DNA from 2 places in the Desulfovibrio sp. Huiquan2017 genome. Region 1 is predicted to be linked to the other one. Evidence: predicted binding sites of a transcription regulator. Region 1 holds the regulator's gene; the other holds the start of a gene.
What was found. The regulator sigma-54, encoded in region 1, starts transcription at its own class of promoters, with help from an activator protein. The targets are predictions, from matches to a motif close to CTGGCACGGNNNNTGCTT.

Region 1 (6,678 bases):
TGGATGTTGCCGACGTTAAGCACATGGAAGCCGAAGCCGGAATCAAAGGCCCGGCGGGCATCGGCGCAGTTGGAAAAAAGAATGATGGCCCCGTCGTCGCCGACGTTGGAGCCGAGTCGGGCAATGGCCGAGGGCACCTCGTCCACGGTAACGAAGGAACTCTTCACCGCCTGGGGGATGGCCAGGGACATGATTTCCTGCTGGAGGATGTCGTGAGCCAATTCGTCGTTGGCCACGATGACCGTCTTGGCGCCGGTATAGGGCAGCCACGTCTCAATGATCTGGCCGTGAATCAAGCGGTTGTCTATACGAACAAACGTCACGGCGCGGTCCCTACTTTTTCGCTTTCTTGCGCAGCATAGCCCCAGCGACCTTGATCCCTTGCTGCCCTGCTTCCATGGCCTTTTCGGCCAGGTCGTGGAGTTTCAGGGAACGGGATTGCAGGGTGGCCACGAGCATGGGCAGGTTGACGCCGGTGATGACTTCAAGGTTTTCCGACTTCATCAGGGAAAGGGACATGGTCGTGGGCGAACCGCCGAACAGATCGGTCAGGGCCAGGACGCCCTTGCCCTGCTCCACGGACTGGATCGCCTTGCGCACGCCTTCCAGGGCTTCGTCCACGCCCTTGTTCACGTCGATGCCCACGGCCAGACAATTGTCCTGGGGGCCCAGAACCATCTCGGCCGCCCCGAGCAGGGTCTCGCCGAAGCTGCCGTGGGTAACCAGCACCACGCCGATCACGCCGTCTTTTTTGTCAGTCTTTGCAACCATGTCTAACCGAGTTCCATATGTCGATGTTCGATCGAAACCGTATACCCTTTTTCCTTCAGGGTTGCCAGCACCGACTCGGCCACGGAAACCGACCGATGCCGGCCGCCGGTGCAGCCTAAGGCCAGGGTGATCCTGTAGCGTCCTTCTTCAGCGTAAAGCGGCAGGATATAAAGCAGAAAATCTTTGAAACGTTGAATGAACCCTTGCCCCGTGGGATTGTCCAGGACGTAGGTGGACACGGCCTTGTCCAGGCCGGACAAGGACCGCAGGGATTTGTCGAAATAAGGATTGGGCAGAAAACGGAGATCGAAGACCAGATCCGCCTCGGACGGCACGCCGTACTTGAAGCCGAAGGTGATGATGTGCACCCGCATGCCCATACCCACCGTTTCCAGGGATGACCACTTCGCCTGAATGACCCGGCGCAGGTCGTGGATGGAGTAGTCCGTGGTGTCCAGGACCAGGGCCGCGCCGGAACGGACCGGCTCCAGCAGCTTTTTTTCCATTTCCAACGCCGCTTCCAGGCCCAGGTTGCGGCTCTCCAGCGGATGCGGCCGGCGGGTGGTCGCATAACGCCGGACCAGTTCGCTCATCTTGGCTTCAAGAAAGAGGACCTGCGGGGTTATGCCGAGCTCGGCGAACCCCTTCAGGGCCTGTCCCCATCCGTCCACGAACTCGAACTGGCGCAGGTCCATGCCCAGCGCCAGGCCGCGATACTTGGTATCGAATTTGAGGATGAGGTCGGCCAGCTTGGGCGATATCTCGGACGGCAGTCCGTCGATACAGAAGAAGCCCAGATCTTCAAAGACCTTGAGGGCGGTGCTCTTGCCGGACCCGGAGAGCCCGGTGACGATCACCACGGGAAAAGGATTGGTCGCGGTCAACGGTGTCCGTCCCGGGGTTATACGCTCTTGAGCAGGGCCCAGAGGGCCTCAAGGTCTTCGGCCGCCAGAAACGCCTTGCGGAATTCCTCGTCCTTGAGAAGACGGGAGATCTGCGCCAGGACGCGCAGGTGCATGCCCGCTACCTGCTCCGGGGCCAGCACCAAAAAAAAGATGGTGCAGGGACTATGGTCCAGGGCCTCGAATTCCACACCCTTGTGGCTGCGGCCCACGACCACGATGACCTTTTCCAGGTCTTCGAGCTTGCCGTGGGGAATGGCGATACCGTCCCCAATGCCAGTGGAGCCGAGCCGTTCACGATCGAGAAGGACACGGACCGCATGGTCCGTGTCCATCTCTGGATATTGTTCGCCCAAGGGGGCGACGAGTTCTTGCAGAACGTCCGATTTGGTCTCGGACGCGAGTTCGGGAAGGATCAGCTCCTTCGCCAGGTAATCACTGAGTTTCATGCTTAGTTACCAGGGTCGATCAGGCCGTAATCGCCGTTCTTCCTCTTGTATATTACGTTAACGCCTTCGGTTTCCGCATTGCGGAAGACCAGGAATTCATTGTCAAGGGCATCGAGCTGCATGGCGGCCTCGTCCACGGACATGGGCTTGGGCTCGTATGCATCGGTGCCTACGATGGTGGGGGATGAACCGGCAGCGAGGTCCTCATAGGACAGGTAGTTCATCTGCACCATTTTATTCGGACGCGCCTGTCTGGGGCGGTTCTTCATCTTTTCCCGCATCTTGCGGAGCTGGGCTTCCAGCTTGTCCAGGACCATGTCAATGGTGGAATACATGTCTTCCGAGTCTTCATAGGCCGAGATATGAATGCGATCCGAGTTCAGGATCACGTCCGCCTTGTGGCGGAACTTATCGACCAGCAGATTGACTTGGAGATCTGCCTCCGCATCGGAAACGTATTTTGCTACCTTTTCAAAACGCTTTTCCGCATACCCCTTGAGGTGATCGGAAGGCTCGAAGTTCTTGAAAGTGAAGCTGATGTTCATACGCCGCCTCCTGGTTGAGAGTGCCAAACAGTTCTAGAAGTACTGCTTGCGTTTTGAAGATGAAGGAATGCCCATGGCCGAGCGGTACTTGGCGACCGTACGCCGGGCGATATTCACTTCCAGTTTTTCCTGGAGGATCTCGCCGATGCGCTCGTCACTGAGCGGTTTCTTCGTGTCTTCGTCTGCGATCATTTGCTTGATGAGCGCCTTGACGCTCTCCGAGCCCACCTGGGAACCGTCGTTCAGATCCAAGGCCGAGTTGAAGAAAAACTTCAGCTCGAAAATGCCGTGGGGAGTCGAAACATACTTGTTCGTCGTGATCCGGCTCACGGTGGATTCGTGCATTTCGATATCTTCCGCTACCTCCTTGAGGATCAAGGGTTTGAGCTTTGTCACGCCTTCTTCGAAGAAGGCTCTTTGAAAACCGACGATGCTTTCAACCACTTTATACAGGGTTCGCTGCCGCTGGTACAGACTTTTCATCAACCATGCGGCGGAACGCATCTTTTCCTGAAAATATTCCTTCTCCTTGTCGGCCGCGCCCTTCATGGAATCCACGTAGAAGGTATTCATCTGCAACCGGGGCATGCCGTCCTCGTTGAGGATGATGACGAAGTCCTCGCCGTACTTGTAGACGAACACGTCCGGGCTGACGTAATGCGGCTCGGTGCTGGAGAAATTGGCGCCGGGCATGGGATCGAGCGTCTGGAGCAGGTCCAGGTATGCCTTGAGCTCGTCCATGGAGATTTTGAATTTGCGCGCCAACGGCTTGTAGCGATTCTTTTCCAGATCCTCCAGATGGTCGCGCACCAGGGAGACCAGAGTCGGGTCGTCGTAGCCCAGGACTTCCATCTGGACCAGCAGGCATTCCTGCGGGCTGCGGGCACCCACGCCCACAGGGTCCAAATGCTGGATGCGCAACAGGACGGATTCGATCTCCTCCTCGGAGGCCTGGACCATGGCACCCAACTCCGCCATGGACGCCTGCAGGTAGCCGTTTGAATCGAGATTGCCGATGATGACGTCCCCGATGGCCAATTCCTGCTCCGAAAAGCTGGACAGACGCATCTGCCAGTTGAGATGCCCTTCCAAGGAAGGCTTGGAGGCCAGCCGCGCCTCGAAGGACATACCCTCTTCCGGCATTTCCATGTCGCGGGACATGGCCTGCTTGGAGGTGGAGGAAAATTCGCCGAGATAGTTTTCCCAGTCGGCGTTGCGGACCAACTCCTCCTCGGCCTGGGATTCGGTCAGGGCCTCCGCTTTGTCTGGGACCTCGGTGTCGGTTTCGGTCTCATCAAGAAAGGGATTCTCCAACAATTCCTGCTGCACCGTCTCCAGTAGTTCAAGACGCGATAACTGCAGCAGCTTGATGGCCTGCTGCAACTGGGGCGTCATGACCAGTTGCTGAGAGAGCTTGAGCTGTTGCCGAAGTTCCAATCCCATGATTCGTCACTCGCTTGAAGTTGTATTTATCGGCTGCTGGATAACGAAAATTTTTTTCGCCCGCCCACCATTTTTTTCAAACCAACTATGCCACAGAGAATTTAAGGATGCAACACAATAGTGATAACATCCTGTTTCTATTGTAAATACACAGGGCACATTGATGGTATGAAAAAAGTGTACCAACCTTTGGGTACGGTGTAAATCGGGAAAGCGAAAAAAAGATAAGGGCAAGGAGATCAGAGATGAAAATCTTCGCCCAGATAGATCTGCCGGGCGCGGCTGGATGTGACGATTTCAGACGGGGCTCCCTCCAGAATGACCGTCCCTTCGTAGACAAGGTAGGCACGATCGCAAATGTTCAGGGTCTCCCGGACATTGTGGTCGGAAATGAGGATGCCGATCTCCATGGACTTGAGCACGGAGATTATTTCCTGGATGTCGATGACCGCAATGGGGTCGATGCCCGCGAACGGTTCGTCCAGAAGAATGAACTGCGGATCGAGGATGAGCGCCCGGGCGATCTCAAGCCTGCGCCGCTCGCCGCCGGACAGGAACATGGCCGCCTGGTCCGCCAGCTTGGTGATGGTGAACATCTCCATGAGTTCCTCGGCCCGGGCCCGCTGCTGCCGTGAAGTCAGGTTGGTCTGCTCCAGGATGATCTGGAGATTCTGGCGCACGGTAAGCTTTTTGAAGATGGAGCTTTCCTGGGGCAGATAGCTGACGCCGAGGCGGGCGCGCTCGTGCAGGGGCTTGTCCGTGAGCGGCTGGCCGTTCAGCGACACCTCGCCGGTGTTGGGCTGAACAATGCCCACGAGCATGTAGAACGTGGTCGTCTTGCCCGCGCCATTGGGACCGAGCAGGCCGACCACCTCGCGCGTGTTGACCTCTATGTTGATGCCGTGGACGACCTCTTTCTGTCCGTACCGCTTGGACAGGTTCGTTGCGCGCAGACCTTCCGCCATCTACTGCACCTTGAGATTGCCGGGAGTCATGAAGACGGCCTTGACGCGCTGTTCGCCGCCGATGACCTCGGATCGATCGTCTTTGATGTGGAAATTGATGACTTCGCCGGTCAAGGAGTTGGGGCCATCCTGGAGTTTGGGATTCTGCTCCATCTTGAGGAGTTGCGGCCCCACCAAGTAGGTCAGCTTGCCGCAGGTTCCTTCGGTGGTCCCCTTCCGTGCCCGGACTTTGCCTTCGGCCACGATGCGGTCAACGCTATCGGCGGAAAATTTCTTGTCGGAGCTGGACGCGAGAAAGGCCGAAAGCCTGTCGGCCCAGAGGGTCAGTTCGCCATGGGTAGCGACCACGTTACCCACGAAGGAAATGACCTTGCCGGTTTCATTGTAGGTCATGCGATCGGAAGTGATCTTCACCGGCAGACGGTTCGGATCCATGCCCACCGGAATGGGGGCGGGCGGCGGTGTTTCAGCCACAGCACCCGTGACCTGCCCTTCTCCGGAATCGATCTTGGGGGCCGCCGGAGTGGGCGTGGACGCGGCCTTCTTCATCTCAACAGCCTTGAGGAATTTCGCGTTGGCGTACCCGACGGCCTTGGCCGGGTCGCGATCCTTTTCGCTCAACTCGAAGACGGCCACCCAGCCGTTTTCGGGGAAGTCGGTGCGCACCCGCTGGCCCTTGGCCAGGGTGACCACATGCGCGGCCCCTGGATTGGGCGCCTTGCGCACGTTGAGGTTGACCGTGGCCTCGCGCACTTCGCCCCAGTCCTGGGCCAGGGCTCTGACCGGAACCAGCAACAGGGCCAGCAGCAGCAGCATTCCCATACGTCGAACCGTTTTCCGCAACGTCTTATTCCTTGTTTTCATGCAAAGGATTCCTTCCCAGTCCTTCCGGGGCCAACAACGCTTCCACGCCGCCCGCGGCCACCAATTGGTTCGTGGCTAAGTCGAGTTCCATGGCCTTGGCCTGAACAATCATGTCCGGTCGGCGCATAGTGACGCCGCCCTTGAGGTACACCTTACCTATTGCGCCCACATAATCAAGATGTTGGGCGTCCAGGGCCAAGTTGCCGAATCGCCCGCTGACACCGTCGTACAACGACAGATTGTCGTTTTCCTGATCCACCTCGCCACGGTCCGCCTGGACGTAGACCTCCCGGCGATCCTCGCCGAAAAAGGCGGTCAGTTGGGGGAAATCCATGGCGATGATGCCGAGTTCCTGGTTGTACTTGGCACTCCGGGCTAACAACTTCCAGGCCATGGCCCCCTGCTTGCCCTGGACGAGTTCGATGTCCTCGGCCGAGACGTCGGCGTCGGCGAACATCTCCTCGCGCGACGCCCTTGGCCGCTCGGCTGTACCGGTTTCCTCCAGAATGGGCTCGGAAAAGAAAAGGGAATTCACCCCCAGGCCGATAAGCAACCCCAGGGCGAAAATGACGAGAAGAATCAGAGCCGGGCGCCCTTTCATCTAGTCCACCCAGTGTTGCAGAGCCTGCTCCTTGAGGCCGCGGGCCTCCAGGATGAAGGCGATAGCTTCACGGACCGCGCCGTGTCCGCCTTGCCGGGCGGATATCCAATCCGCGGCCTCGATCACCTCGGGCACCGC
Region 2 (6,678 bases), on a different contig from region 1:
ATGTTCGACCCCCGCGACAACGGCTGACCCCCCGAGCCGAGGCGGCCGCCTAATAAGCGGGCGCGCCCGTGGCCGACCCCACGCTGGGCAGGGGACCCGGGCCATGCGGCATGTACTCGATGGTCGAGCGGGCGTTGTGGTCGGCATGACCGACGATTTCCAGGTCGGTGTAGTAGAACATGCCGGTGTCGATGTTCTCCCGGACGATGAAGTCTCCCAGGGTCCGGAAGTCCTGGGAGGCGTTGACCAGCATGGGCCCGGCCACATAGGTGAACACCCAGATGACGGCGCAGACCGATACCAGCGCCAGGATGCGTTGCGGAAGGGTTCGATTTTCCATGTCTAAGGCTCCTTGAAGGGGGTGAGGGGGGCCGGGCGGGCCCCCCTCCGTTTTTTTGGGGTGGAAGCGATCAGATCTTGGAAGTGATGTCCGGGAAAACCACGTAGAACATCAGGTAGGCCATGGCCAGGGTCAGGGCCAGGTTCAGGGATTGACCGCAGACGTACAGGATGAGCGGCTTGCCGCCCTTGAAGTAGTGCTTCAGCTCACGGAAGTTGGTGGCCAGACCGATGGCGGCGAAGGACAGGCAGAAGAACCAGCCCCGGAACAGCCGCGAGAATCCGCGCAGGACGCCCTGGTCGATCATGGTGAAGCCCGTGTCGGAACCCAGCGCCGAGTAGGCGATGGAGAAGATGACCGAAGCGGTCAGGAAGCCCAGCACGAACTTCGGGAAGCGGTGCCAAATCTCCATGGCCCCGACCTTCTGTCCTTCGACACAATCCACCTTGGTGCACCAGTAGACGGCGATGCCGAAGGCGGTCACGCCGATGAGCACGTTCTGGATCATCTTGATGGTTGCGGCCACGTACAGGGCCTTTTCGGACAGGAACGCGCCGGCGGCGGCCACGGCGCCGGTAGCGTCGATGGTTCCGCCCATCCAGGCGCCGCCCAGGATGTAGGGCATGCCCGTGGCCTTGATGACGGCGGGCATGACCACCATCATGATGGAAGTGAAGACCAGGGACAGGCCGATGGCCAGGGTCAGCTCCTCCTTCTTGGCCTTGCACGCGGCGGCCGCGGCGATGGCGGCCGAGGTGCCGCACACGGACATGTCGGCGGAGATGGTCATATTCAGGGTCTTGGACGGGAGCTTGATGACCTTCTGGCCGAAGATGAAGGTGGAGATGAGCACCACGGGGGTGACCACCCAGGCCACGAAGATGCCGGGAATGCCGATGGCTACGATTTTGTTGAAGAGCACCTCAGCACCGAGCAGGACCAGGCCGGTCTTGATGAAGAATTCGACCTGCAATGCCTTCTTGGCCCATTCGGGGGTACCGATGGTGTTGGAGATGATCAGCCCGATGGCGATGGCCCAGGCCGCGTAGCCGATACCGTATTGCTTCATGGTCGCCTGTCCGGCCATGACGTAAGAGAGCACGCCCACGGCGAAGACCAGGATGAAGCCTTTGAGAAACTTCGTGCTGCTGCCGTCGATGAAGTGCATGCCGATGGCGAAGAGCACGCCAAAGCCGACGAACAGAGTGAGCAAGCCCGGGAACAGGTTGTACGGTTTGTGCCCGATTTTCTTTTTGGCCGAGGACTCCTGGGAGCGGAGCTTCAGCCAGTGCTCGATGGCCGTGGATGCGTTCGCATTCAATTCGGCACTCTGATATCCGGCGGCCTGGGCCTTGGCCTGGGCGGCCAGGGCGGCTGCCTTGCCTTCGGCCGCAGCGGCTTTGGCGGCCTCATACTTGGGCATTGCCTTGGCGTTTTTGGCGTCTGCCTGGGCCTTGGTCTGGATGAAGCCGTTCAATGGGTTGGTGGACCAGGATTTGGGATGGGCCAGGAACGCGCCGATGGCCTTGCCGATGGGTTGGCTTTTGGCCTTGATCTTTTCCTTGGCGGTCTGGGCCTCGTACCAGGCCACGGTCTTGAACGGGGCGGATTCGGCCTCGTGGGCCATGATCACGTTGGCCGCGGCGAATTTCTCTTCCATCCCGGCGGGTTTGTTGTTGAAATAAATAAAGGTACCGACGATGAGGATAATGAAACCGAGCCAGATGGCCCAGTAGTCCTCTTTCCTCCAGAGATCGGACCACGAAGATTTTCCCGTATCGACGACGACGTCGGAATTCTTCTCGACAACTTGTTCAGCCATTCTCACATTCCTCCACAAAAGTTTCTCTCAATGGCGGACCGCCAGGGCGGTCCTTTGGACCCAACTTCTTGTCTCCTTGCTCAAAGCAAGGAGCGGGCCATTCTTTTGTTGAGGATTTTTGCTTGAAATTACAGGATATTTTTCAAAACACGTCGGCCGAAATGCAAAGTTGTCTTTGCGGTTCGGCCGACGGTGTTGGAAAGTGAGCTTTGCAGTGGAAGGCGGAGCGGGCGGATCAGAAGATTTCGTCCAGCCAGTCGAAGAGGACCTGTCCGACCAGGCTCCTGTTTTCCATGATGCAATGGTTGGTCGCGCCTTCGTTGGCCGGAGTGATCACCAATTTGCTGCGTTTGTCCGGGAAGCCCTCCAGGGCGATTCGCTGCTGGCGCTTGACCTCTTCGCTGTGATACTCGCCTTCGCCCACGATGAGCAGGGCCGGCGCGGCGATCTTGCGCGCGTCGAAGGTGTTGCCCTGGTTGGCCTCGATGAGTCCCTCGGGGTTGTCCACGCCGTAGCGTTCGCAGATGGATTCAACGATGCCCGCATGGAAGGAGGACCAGGAGGCCATTTCCTCTTTGTCGGCCACGGCGGCGGGCATGGCCGCGAACAGCGGATGGGCGTTCACTACGGCGGCGCTCATGGCGATGGCCTTGATGCGCGGGTCGTGCATGGCGGCCTGGGGCACGAACAGCCCGCCGCCGCTGATGCCGTAGGCGGCCAGGCTGGCCGGGGCCACATCCGGGCGGTCCAGGACGTAGTCCACTGTTTTTTTCATGGCCTTGTAGGTATCCGTGCGGAAGATGTGGCCGCTTGCGGGGAGCATGCCCTGGCCCGGCAGGTCCACTGTCGCGAAGTTGTAGCCGCGTGCGTGGGCCTGGGGCTCGATGTAGAAGAACAGGTCCTCGATGAAGGTTTCGCCGCCGCCGATCATCAGCAGCGTCTTGGCGGGCTGGCCGGAGTCGGCGGCTTTGCGGAAGTAGCCGGGGAGCACCGTGTCCTCGAAGGGGACCTCGAAATATTCCAGGGGAGGATCGAACAGCGGCCCGGCCATGCGCATCAGTTCCCGGCACTTCCGCCCGCGCGCCTTGAATTCCGGGGCCGACGTCGGCATGGCCAGCAGGGAAATGCGATAATAATAGGCCGCGCGCAGCAACTGGTCGCGCGCGCTGACCGTGTGGCCTCCTTTGAGCGATTTCAGTCCGCGCGCCTCCACACGGTGGGCCAGCCGGAACCATTCGGTCTGCCATTCGGCGGCGTTCCCATCCTTGATCCGCGAGGCGGCATGGAACGCCTCGCCGATTTCCGCGCCGCCGTTGCGCGTGGCCCCGAGGACCAGGTTCCCGAAGTGGAAATCCATGTCCGTGTCGTGGAAAAAATAGCTGAACGCGGTGGCATGGGCGTCGAACGCCTTTCCCTTTTCGGCAAAACCGGTGGCGGTCGCCGACAGCATGATGACCGTCAGGCAAAGTAGGAGCTTCTTCATTGGAACAACCTAACCAGGTCCGAGTCTTCTCGTCAATCTCGCCGGAAGGCGGCCTGCTTCGGTCCGGCGTGTGGGGACGCGCCCCTGCGAGCTAGCGCGAGTAGCGTTCTTCCTTCCAGGGATCGGCGGAATTGCTGTAGCCGCGTGTCTCCCAATAGCCCGGCTCATCGCGTGAGACGATCTTGAGTCCCTCCACCCATTTGGCGCTTTTGTAGAAATAACGGTCCGGGACCACCGCGCGTACCGGGCCGCCGTTGGGCCCGGGCAGGGGCGCGCCGAACAGGGTGTGGGCCAGGAATACGTCCGGCTTGCGGGCCTCGTCGAGCGGGATGCTCGTGGTGTAGCCGTGGGCGGCCTGGATGACCATGAATCGGCCGTCCGCCGAGGGACGCGCCCGGTCCACGAGGACTGAAAGCGGGACGCCGCGCCATGTGGCGTCCAGGAGGGTCCAGCCGGTGACGCAATGGACATCGCAGATAAAGTCCTGCTGGCCGAACTCCATGAATTCCCGGAAGTCGATGTTGAAGGGCGTTTCGACCGCGCCGTGGACGTGCAGTCGGAAGTCTTCCGGGCGGAGTGAGCCGGGCCTGCCTCCCATGTCCTCGATACGCTCGATGACGGTCTGGCCCGGCGGGACGCGGGGCCGTCCGTCCGGTCGGAGCTGGGCGGCCAGTTCCGTCTGCCGAGCCTCCCCGACGGTGGCGAACAGGCCGGGCAGGCCAATGGCGACCATGGTTCCGGCCGTTACGGCCAGGAATTCGCGGCGGGACAATCGGGCGTCTTCGTTCATGCGCACTCCTTGCGGGTTGGGACCGGGCCTTGCGGGACCGGCATTTTGCCATGTTTGCATGGTGGCAAAGAGTGGCGCAAAGGACAAGGGAAAAGCGGCTACCTGCCCATCTGGCGACCCAGGCTCGGCCCGAGCAGGGTTTCCGCCTGCTTGGGGCCGAGGTCCATGCGGTAGAAGAGCCGGTAGAACTCCCGTATTTCTCGCACCATGTCCCAATCGAACCACTCGGGGTAGAGCAGGTTGGTCAGCCAGATCAAGCCCATGAGCCGATTCACGGACGGCGGCCGGTCGAACCAGTGATACATGCCGCTCGGCGGCTCGAAGATGGCGTTGTTGCGGGTCGCCTTGAGCCGGGACCAGAAGGGATCGGTCTTGGCGCGGTTGTAGAGGCGTTGCGGGGACTTGCCCTCGTCCGAGAGCATGATGATCACGTCCGGGTCCCAGCGGGCCAGGTCGGTCGCGCATACGGGCGTGCGCCCGCAGCCCCGTTGTTCGTGGACTTCGGCCACGTTTACTCCGCCCGCGTATTCGATGATTTCGCCATGACGGGAGCGCCGGGGCTCGGTAAGCAGGCCGGTGGGCGACTGGGCGTAGTAGACCGTCCGCCGTTCGCCGCGCGGGATACGGGCGACCGTCCCGGCGATGGTGTGGAATTTGTCTTCGAAATAGTCGGCCAGGAGGTTGCCGCGGTCCGGTACTCCGATGAGCGCGCCCACGCGCCGCAAGACGTCACCGGTGCGGTCCAGGCAACCGTCAAAGACGAGCACCGGAATGTTCAGCTCCCGTTGCAGCCGGTCGGCCTCGGCCACCTCGACCTCGTCCATGGCGAACAGGGTCAAGGAAAGGATCAGATCCACACCGTTTCGTTTGACGGCCTCGCCGTCGAAGGTGGTCTTGCCGCCGCCGAAGTTTCCGCCTTTGACCCCGAGGACCGGCAGGGAAAGGTATTCCGGGCTCGCCAGCATGCGTTCGGGCGGCATGGGCGGCATGCCCAGTCCCGCGATTTTTTCGGGGGCCAGGGCAAAGAGCAGGGCCGTGACCATGGGGTTGTAGCCGAAGACCTTGTCGATCCCGGCGCCGACCTGGACCTTGCGTCCGGCCATATCCGTGGCCAGGACCGTCTCGGGAAGATGCACGGGTTTGAATTCCACCATGTTCACCTCGTTTTTCGCGGCGGATATGCCGGTTGGCGCGGCGGGCGCGAGCGGGGCGTCGCCGTGATTGCCGAATGCCGCCCGCACGGCCGGGGCGGCCAGGAGATCGGAGACGGTCCGTCGGACGAAGTCCGCGTTCCGGTCCGCCAGGGGGCGGTCGATGGGCTGGTCGTGGACCACACGGCCCGGCGACGGGGCCAGGATGACCACGCGGTGGCTTAGTGCGGCGGCCTCGGCGAGATCGTGGGTCACGAACACGGCAGCCAGGCCGCGCTCGACGATGAGCGACCGGACCAGGTCCTGGAGTTCGCGGCGCAGGCCCATGTCCAGGGCGCTGAACGGCTCGTCCAGGAGGAGCAGGTCCGGCCCCACGGCCAAGGCCCTTGCCAAGGAGACCCTCTGGCGCATGCCGCCGCTCAATTCATGCGGGAATTTCGTCAGGTCGCAGGGGGCCAGGCCCATGCGTTCGGCCAGCCTCCGCGCCCTGTCCAGACGGTCCGCGCGGGATGCGCCCATGGCCTTGAGCCCGAAGGCTATGTTGTCCACGGTGCGCCGCCAGGGGAGCAGTCTCGGTTCCTGGAAGACGCAGGCCGTGTGCGTGAAGGTATTGACTGTCCGGCCCTGCCGGGGGGCGAGCAGTCCGGCCGCCATGTTCAGCAGGGAGGTCTTGCCGCAGCCGGAACGGCCCGCCAGGGCGAGGACCTCTCCGGGGCCGACGCGCAGGGTCACGTCGGTCAGCACCAAACCGGCTCCGTAATCGTGGCGGACGTGTTCCCAGCTCAGCTCGGAGCCGTTCATGAGGACGAGCTCCCCTGCCTCCACGGTTCCAGGCGGCGTTGCAGCGGTTCGAGCAGGAGCAGCTCCACGGCCAGGAGCATGGCCAGCAGGACGATGATCCAGGCCAGGGCTTCGGCGGTGTCGAGATTGATCCGGGCTAAGGCCATGTCCGCGCCGATGCCGTCGGTGGAAGCGAGTAGTTCGGCCATGACCGCCACCTTCCAGGACAACCCCAGGGCCGTGACCAGGCCGGGGAAGAGATAGGACAGGATGTGGGGCAGACGCACGTCCCAGAAGAGCATGGCGGCCGGG

Region 2: a site for sigma-54 is predicted at 2,246-2,263, ahead of J0909_RS05795 (YeiH family protein). Genes of this name have one in related genera too.

Annotation. Positions count from the first base shown of each region.
Region 1 covers NZ_JAFMPN010000014.1:4,948-11,625, reverse strand. Annotated here, with positions in the region: gene J0909_RS12890 (PTS sugar transporter subunit IIB) at 1-323, opposite strand, end outside; gene J0909_RS12885 (PTS sugar transporter subunit IIA) at 334-771, opposite strand; gene rapZ (RNase adapter RapZ) at 774-1,655, opposite strand; gene J0909_RS12875 (PTS sugar transporter subunit IIA) at 1,673-2,122, opposite strand; gene hpf (ribosome hibernation-promoting factor, HPF/YfiA family) at 2,125-2,667, opposite strand; gene rpoN (RNA polymerase factor sigma-54) at 2,701-4,110, opposite strand; gene lptB (LPS export ABC transporter ATP-binding protein) at 4,350-5,075, opposite strand; gene J0909_RS12855 (LptA/OstA family protein) at 5,076-5,897, opposite strand; gene lptC (LPS export ABC transporter periplasmic protein LptC) at 5,923-6,540, opposite strand; gene J0909_RS12845 (KdsC family phosphatase) at 6,541-6,678, opposite strand, start outside.
Region 2 covers NZ_JAFMPN010000005.1:173,914-180,591, reverse strand. Annotated here, with positions in the region: gene J0909_RS05805 (hypothetical protein) at 1-27, shown strand, start outside; gene J0909_RS05800 (hypothetical protein) at 50-340, opposite strand; gene J0909_RS05795 (YeiH family protein) at 411-2,162, opposite strand; gene J0909_RS05790 (alpha/beta hydrolase family protein) at 2,398-3,645, opposite strand; gene J0909_RS05785 (molybdopterin-dependent oxidoreductase) at 3,737-4,435, opposite strand; gene J0909_RS05780 (ATP-binding cassette domain-containing protein) at 4,534-6,387, opposite strand; gene J0909_RS05775 (ABC transporter permease) at 6,384-6,678, opposite strand, start outside.